Regions from separate parts of the Kitasatospora sp. NPDC056800 genome, predicted to be linked through region 1. Evidence: riboswitches for the same ligand, from Rfam matches in the RefSeq annotation. Region 1 holds a riboswitch; the other holds the start of a gene.
The links. Region 1 has a riboswitch for thiamine pyrophosphate ahead of ACFRQN_RS34160 (cytosine permease). Riboswitches for the same ligand answer to the same signal wherever they lie in the genome.

Region 1 (3,275 bases):
CGCCGGAGTTGCCGGGGTTGATGGAGGCGTCGGTCTGCAGGGCGTTCATGTACGAGGCCTGCGAGCCGGTGTCGTCGCCGGAGGCCACCGGGCGGTCCTTGGCGCTGATGATGCCGCTGGTGACGGTGGACTCCAGGCCGTACGGCGCACCGATCGCGACGGTGGCGTCGCCGACGTTGACCTTGTCGGAGTCGGCCAGCGGCAGCGGGGCCAGCTTGCTCTTGGGCGGGTTGTCGATCTTGACCACGGCGACGTCGTAGCCCTCGGCGTGGCCGAGCACCGAGGCGCTGTAGGAGCTGCCGTCGGCGAACTTGACGGTCAGTTTGCCGCCGCTGAGGGTCGGCGCGACGACGTGGTTGTTGGTGAGGATGTGGCCCTCGGTGTCGAAGACGAAGCCGGTGCCGGTGCCCGACTCGCCGTTGCCCTGCGCCTTGATGGTGACGACGCTGGGCAGCGCCTTCTGCGCGATGGCGGCGATCGAGCCGGGGACGGGCTCGTTCTTCTGGGTGTCGCTGGCCTGGACGGTGGTGCTGCGGTGGTCGTTCGCGGAGCTCCTGCGGTCGGAACTGTCGGAGACGGACACGCCGAGCGCGCCGCCGGCCACACCGGCGACCAGCGCGACGGCCGCGATCAGGGCGACCAGGCCGCCGCGCTTCTTGCGCGGGCCGCCGGGGCCGCCCGGACCGCCGGGGTACTCCGCCGGGTAGCCGAGCGGGCCGGCCGGGCCGCCGGGGTAGCCGGCGCCGCCGGAGGTGGAGTCGTGGGTGGGGCCCCAGCCGCCGAGCGGCTGGCCGGCCCCGAAGGGGTGGTGGCCGTGCGCGGCGGGGGCGGCGGGCGCGGCCGGAGCGGCGCCGTACCCCTCGTGCGCGCCGGCGGCGGGGACGCCGTGGGTCGGGGTGGCGTACGGGTTGCCGGCCGGCGGCAGGGCCGGGGCGGCGGGTGCGGCGGCCACCGGGGCGGGCGGAACGGGCGGCAGGACCGGCGGCGGCGCGTCGATGTAGCCGGTGGCCGGGTCGACGGCCGGCTCCTCGACGGCGAGTACGGCGGGCTCGGCGGGTGCGGCGGGTGCCACGGGCTCGGCGGGTGCCTCCGGTGCGGGCACCTTGGTGAAGGCGACGGTGGGCTTGTGCCCACCCCCGGCCGGGACCTCCTCGGCCGGAACGGCGTCGGCGGACGGCGCCGCCTCGGCGGCGGCGGCCTCGACCGCGCCCGCCTCCGGCTCGGGCACCCGCCGGAACGCCATAGTCGGGTTGTGCCCGCCCTGAGCGGGGCCCGCGGCAGCGGACTCGGCCGCCCCCGGCCCGGCGGGCTGCTCCCCCTGCGGCCCGGTGGGCCCAACCTCGCGCTCGGTGCTCACGGACGACCTCCATAGCTGGCAGAACCAAGGACCATAGTTTTTCGCACTGTCGATTCGTTTGCCGTAAGGACCCCTCTGAAGAACTCATAAGAATCCTTAGCCGGCACCGACACCGGCACTGGCGTCAGCACCCACAGCGGCACTGACACCGGCTCCGGCACCCGTACCGACGGCCGGGGCTCCCCTCCCCATCGGGCGTCCGCGATGCGGACCGCCCCGCCCTCGGCCTTGGGCGTCGGCACCCGCGCCGGTTAGCCTGGCGCTCCAAACTGACACGCGGGAGCTTGGACCCACCAGGCTGAGAGTGCGCATGTCGACCGTACGCCACACGAGTGACGGACGTTCGAGGGGGCGCTGACCGCCGGAACCTGTCCGGGTAATGCCGGCGTAGGGAGTATCGGCCATGCCGCCTGCTTCGCCATCCTCTTCTTCGGGTACGAACGCCTCCGACTCCGGCGCGAACGCCCCCGCGCCGGGCGCGACCGCCCTCCTGGAACGCGCCGAGCACGTCGAAGCGCCCCTGGTCCTGGACACCGAACCGCCGCGCACGCTGCGCTTCCGGGACCACTTCGCGCTCTGGATGAACCTGGGCGTCAGCCTGATCGGCTTCTCCACCGCCGCCACCGTGCTCGGCGCCCCCGGCAGCGAGCTGTCGCTGGCCGCCGCGGTGACCGCGATCACGATCGGTACGGCGGTCGGCACCGCGATGCTCGCCGTGGCCGCGCTGATCGGCGCCCGCACCGGCGCCCCCGCGATGGCGAACCTGCGCGGGCTGTTCGGCACCCGGCTGTCCTACCTGCCGACGGTGCTCAACATCGTGCAGTGCATCGGCTGGGGCGTCTTCGAGCTGCTGACCATCTCGGCGGGCGCGCAGACCGTCGCGCACACCACCGGCTACCGCTGGCTGTTCGTCCTGCTCGCGGGCGCGCTGACCACCGCGCTGACCATCTGGCCGCTGGGCTCGATCGCGGTGCTGCGCCGCTTCGTGGCCGGGGCGGTCGCGGTGGCGATGGTGTACTTCACCGTCCAGCTGGGCCGCCAGGGCGTGCCGGACCCGGGCGCGGGCAACTGGCACGGCTTCCTCGGCGCCACCGACGCGATGATCGCGGTGTCGGTCTCCTTCGTCCCGCTGGCCGCCGACTACACCCGGCACTCGCGCACCCCGCGCTCGGCGTTCTGGGGCAGCTTCTCCGGCTACACGGTCGCCCAGGTCTGGTGCTACGTGCTCGGTCTGATGGCGCTGCTGCAGTCGGACGGCGACCCGAACCGGATCTTCGACTCCTTCCTCGGGGTCTGGGCCGGCTGGCTGTTCCTGCTGGTGCTGGTGCTGCGCGAGACGGACCAGTCCTTCGCCAACGTGTACTCGACCGCGATGTCGGTGCAGAACCTGCTGCCGAAGGTGGACCGCCGGGTGCTCTCCGGCGCGATCGGCGTGCTGATCACCGTGCTGGCGCTGCAGATCGACGAGTTCACCGACACCTACTACGGCTTCCTCGGCCTGATCGGCTCGGTGTTCGTGCCGCTGCTGGCGGTGCTCGTGGTGGACTACTTCCTCGGCGCCGGCCGACGCGGCTGGAACCTCTCCGCCGACGCGCCGTCCCGCTGGCTGATGCTGCTGCCGTGGGCCCTGGGCTTCGCGGTCTACCAGTTCATCGCGCCGACCAAGGTCGCGGGCTGGTGGACGGACTTCTGGACCTCCGCCCAGGAGGCGCTGCACTTCACCCCGCAGGAGTGGACCTCGGCCTCGCTGTTCGCCTTCCTGGTGCCGGCCCTGGCCACCTGGGCGCTCACCCCGCTCGGCCGCCGCGCCGTCCGGGGCTGACGGAGCGGAGGGAGCGGGGCCCGAGCGGGCCCGCAGGTACGGAGACGGCCCCACAGGTTGGGGCCGTCTTTGTCCGCGCTTCACCTCCGCCGCCTA
Region 2 (3,242 bases), on a different contig from region 1:
GGGTCGTGCTGAATGCGCCTGGTCCGGGAGGTGGACGGACGGGCCCGGGGACGGGGGCGGACAGCGGCACACTGGCCGGAGGACCGGCCGCCCCGGCGGTTAGGGTCGCGTCATGAGCACCAAGACGCTGACCGAAGAACTCTGGGCGGCCATCGAGCCGGTGTACGCCGAGATCCTCGCCCACCCCTTCCTGGCCGGGCTCACCGACGGCACCCTGCCGCGCGAGGCCTTCCGCCACTTCGTCGTCCAGGACTCGCACTACCTGCGCGACTACGCCCGCGCGCTCGCCGTCTGCGCCGCCAAGGCGCCCGGCGAGGAGGACGTCCGGGCCTTCGCCGACGACGCGGTCGGCGCGCTGGCCGCCGAGCAGGGCATGCACGCCGAGTTCCTGACCGCCTTCGGCGGCAGCGCCGAGGAGGCCGCCGCCGAGCCGGTGCTGCCCACCACCCGGGCCTACACCAGCTACCTGCTGGCCACCGTCTACGGCGGCTCCTTCGCCGAGGCGCTCGGCGCGGTGCTGCCCTGCTACTGGATCTACGCCCGGGTCGGCGAGGCGCTGCTCGCCCAGGGCTCGCCCGACCCGCTGTACGCCAAGTGGATCTCCACCTACGGCGACGAGGCCTTCCAATCGGTGGTCCGCCGGGTGCTGGCGCTCACCGACCGGCTGGGCGAGGAGCTGTCCGCGGCCGAACGCCGGAAGGTGGTCGGGCACTTCGTGACCACCTCGCGCTACGAGTGGATGTTCTGGGACGCCGCCTGGCGCGGCGAGCGCTGGCCGGTCTGAGCCGTCCGGGCGGCGCCCGCCGCCTGCCGCCCGTCGTCCGGACGGGCTTGCTTCCGGCGTCGCTCGGACAGGTCGTAAAGGCCCGGGGCCGTGCCCCCGCCGGAGGAGTTCTCGGGGGTCACCCGGGGGGTCGGGATCGGGGGGATCTCGGGGTTCTCTCCGGGCCGTTGGGCCTCGTTCCGGCACTCGCGCCACCGTACGATCGAAGTACCGAAAGCAAGCGGGATGCGGCACCGGACGGCGGCCGACCCGAGGGGAGAAGAGGAACCGACATGGCTGAGCTCTGGAAGTCGCTGCCCTCCTGGGTGCGCAACATCGTCATCCCGGTGCTGGTCCTGGTGCTGGCCTGGAACATCGTCGCCTTCGTGTTCGGCGTCGTCGGCGCACTGCTCTCGATCGTGATCAAGCTGCTGGTGGTGGTCGGCATCGCGGCCGCCGTGGTGGTCCTGGTGAAGAAGGCGGCCAAGAGCTGACCGGCCGCCCCGACCGCCGCCCTGAGGCCCGGCCCCCCGCGAGACGGGGAGCCGGGCCTCTGGCGTGAGGCGCTCTGGACCTGCGGCGATCCGCTCGCTACGGTGTTGGGCGTCGTGTGCAGGCAACACCGCCTGCGACGCGGGAGCTCGGAGCACCGGGCTGAGAGGACGCTGACCGGGACGTCGACGGACGGACCGACGGCTGCGTCGACCGCAGGAACCTGACCGGGTAATGCCGGCGTAGGGAGTAGAGGTCAGATGACCACGTTCGAAGCACAGCCGCAGTCTGTCCGGAGCGCCCCCAGCAGCGAGCGCACCGGCTACCCGACCCCGGCCTGGCACAAGGCCTACCGCGAGGGAACGCGCCCCGACCTGCGCGTCCCGTACCGCGAGGTGCGGCTCACCAACGGCGGGACCGTCCCGCTGTACGACACCTCCGGCCCGTACACCGACCCGTCGTACGAGCCCGACGTGCGGCGCGGCCTGCCCGCGCTGCGGGACCCCTGGATCCGCCAGCGCGGCGACGTCGAGGAGTACGACGGCCGCGAGTCGCGCCCCGAGGACGACGGGATCAAGCACACCTCGCCGCGCGGCGGGAACCTGCGCAACCTGGACGCCGTCTTCCCCGGCCGCCCGCGCCGTCCGCTGCGCGGCCGCGGTGGTGCCGCCGTCACCCAACTCGCCTACGCCAAGCGGGGCGTGGTGACGCCGGAGATGGAGTTCGTGGCGCTGCGCGAGGGCCTGGCGCCCGAGTTCGTGCGGGCCGAGGTGGCCCGCGGCCGGGCCGTCATCCCGGTCAACGTGAACCACCCCGAGGTGGAGCCGGCCGTCATCGGCACCAACTTCCTGGTGAAGATCAACGCCAACATCGGCAACTCGGCCGTCACCTCCTCGATCGAGGAGGAGGTGGAGAAGATGACCTGGGCCACCCGCTGGGGCGCCGACACCGTCATGGACCTCTCCACCGGCCGCAACATCCACACCACCCGTGAGTGGATCCTGCGCAACTCCCCCGTGCCGATCGGCACCGTGCCGCTGTACCAGGCCCTGGAGAAGGTGGACGGCCGCGCCGAGGAGCTGAGTTGGGAGGTGTACCGGGACACCATCGTCGAGCAGTGCGAGCAGGGCGTCGACTACATGACCGTCCACGCCGGCGTGCTGCTGCGCTACGTCCCGCTCACCGCGCGCCGCAAGACCGGCATCGTCTCGCGCGGCGGTTCGATCATGGCGGCCTGGTGCCTGGCCCACCACCAGGAGAACTTCCTCTACACCAACTTCGAGGAGCTCTGCTCCATCCTCGCCTCCTACGACGTCACCTTCTCGCTCGGTGACGGCCTGCGTCCGGGCTCGATCGCGGACGCCAACGACGAGGCGCAGTTCGCCGAGCTGAAGACCCTCGGCGAGCTCGGCCGGATCGCCCGCGAGCGGGACGTCCAGGTGATGATCGAGGGCCCGGGCCACGTCCCGATGAACAAGATCCGGGAGAACATGGATCTCCAGAAGGAGATCTGCGACGAGGCGCCGTTCTACACCCTCGGCCCGCTGACCACGGACGTCGCCCCCGGCTACGACCACATCACCTCGGGCATCGGCGCCGCGATGATCGCCTGGTGGGGCACCGCGATGCTCTGCTACGTGACCCCCAAGGAGCACCTGGGCCTGCCCAACCGGGACGACGTCAAGACCGGCGTGATCACCTACAAGATCGCCGCCCACGCCGCCGACCTGGCCAAGGGCCACCCCGGCGCCCAGGCCTGGGACGACGCCCTCTCCGACGCCCGCTTCGAGTTCCGCTGGGAGGACCAGTTCAACCTGGCCCTCGACCCGGAGACCGCCCGCGACTTCCACGACGAGACCCTCCCCGCCGAGCCCGCCAAGACCGCGCACTTCTGCTCGATGTGCGGCCCGAAGTTCTGCTCGATGAAGATCAGCAAATCCATCAATGAGAAGTTCGGCAACGGCGCGGCCTCGCCGGAGTACGACGA

Region 2: linked by a shared signal. The riboswitch ahead of thiC (phosphomethylpyrimidine synthase ThiC) and the one ahead of ACFRQN_RS34160 (cytosine permease) in region 1 are both predicted to bind thiamine pyrophosphate.

The regions. Positions count from the first base shown of each region.
Region 1 is NZ_JBHUAL010000219.1:7,432-10,706, reverse strand. Features, by position in the region: gene ACFRQN_RS34165 (S1C family serine protease) at 1-1,357, opposite strand, end outside; TPP riboswitch at 1,624-1,768, shown strand; gene ACFRQN_RS34160 (cytosine permease) at 1,761-3,179, shown strand.
Region 2 is NZ_JBHUAL010000053.1:24,210-27,451, forward strand. Features, by position in the region: gene tenA (thiaminase II) at 113-784, shown strand; gene ACFRQN_RS14785 (DUF5326 family protein) at 1,057-1,257, shown strand; TPP riboswitch at 1,387-1,521, shown strand; gene thiC (phosphomethylpyrimidine synthase ThiC) at 1,516-3,242, shown strand, end outside.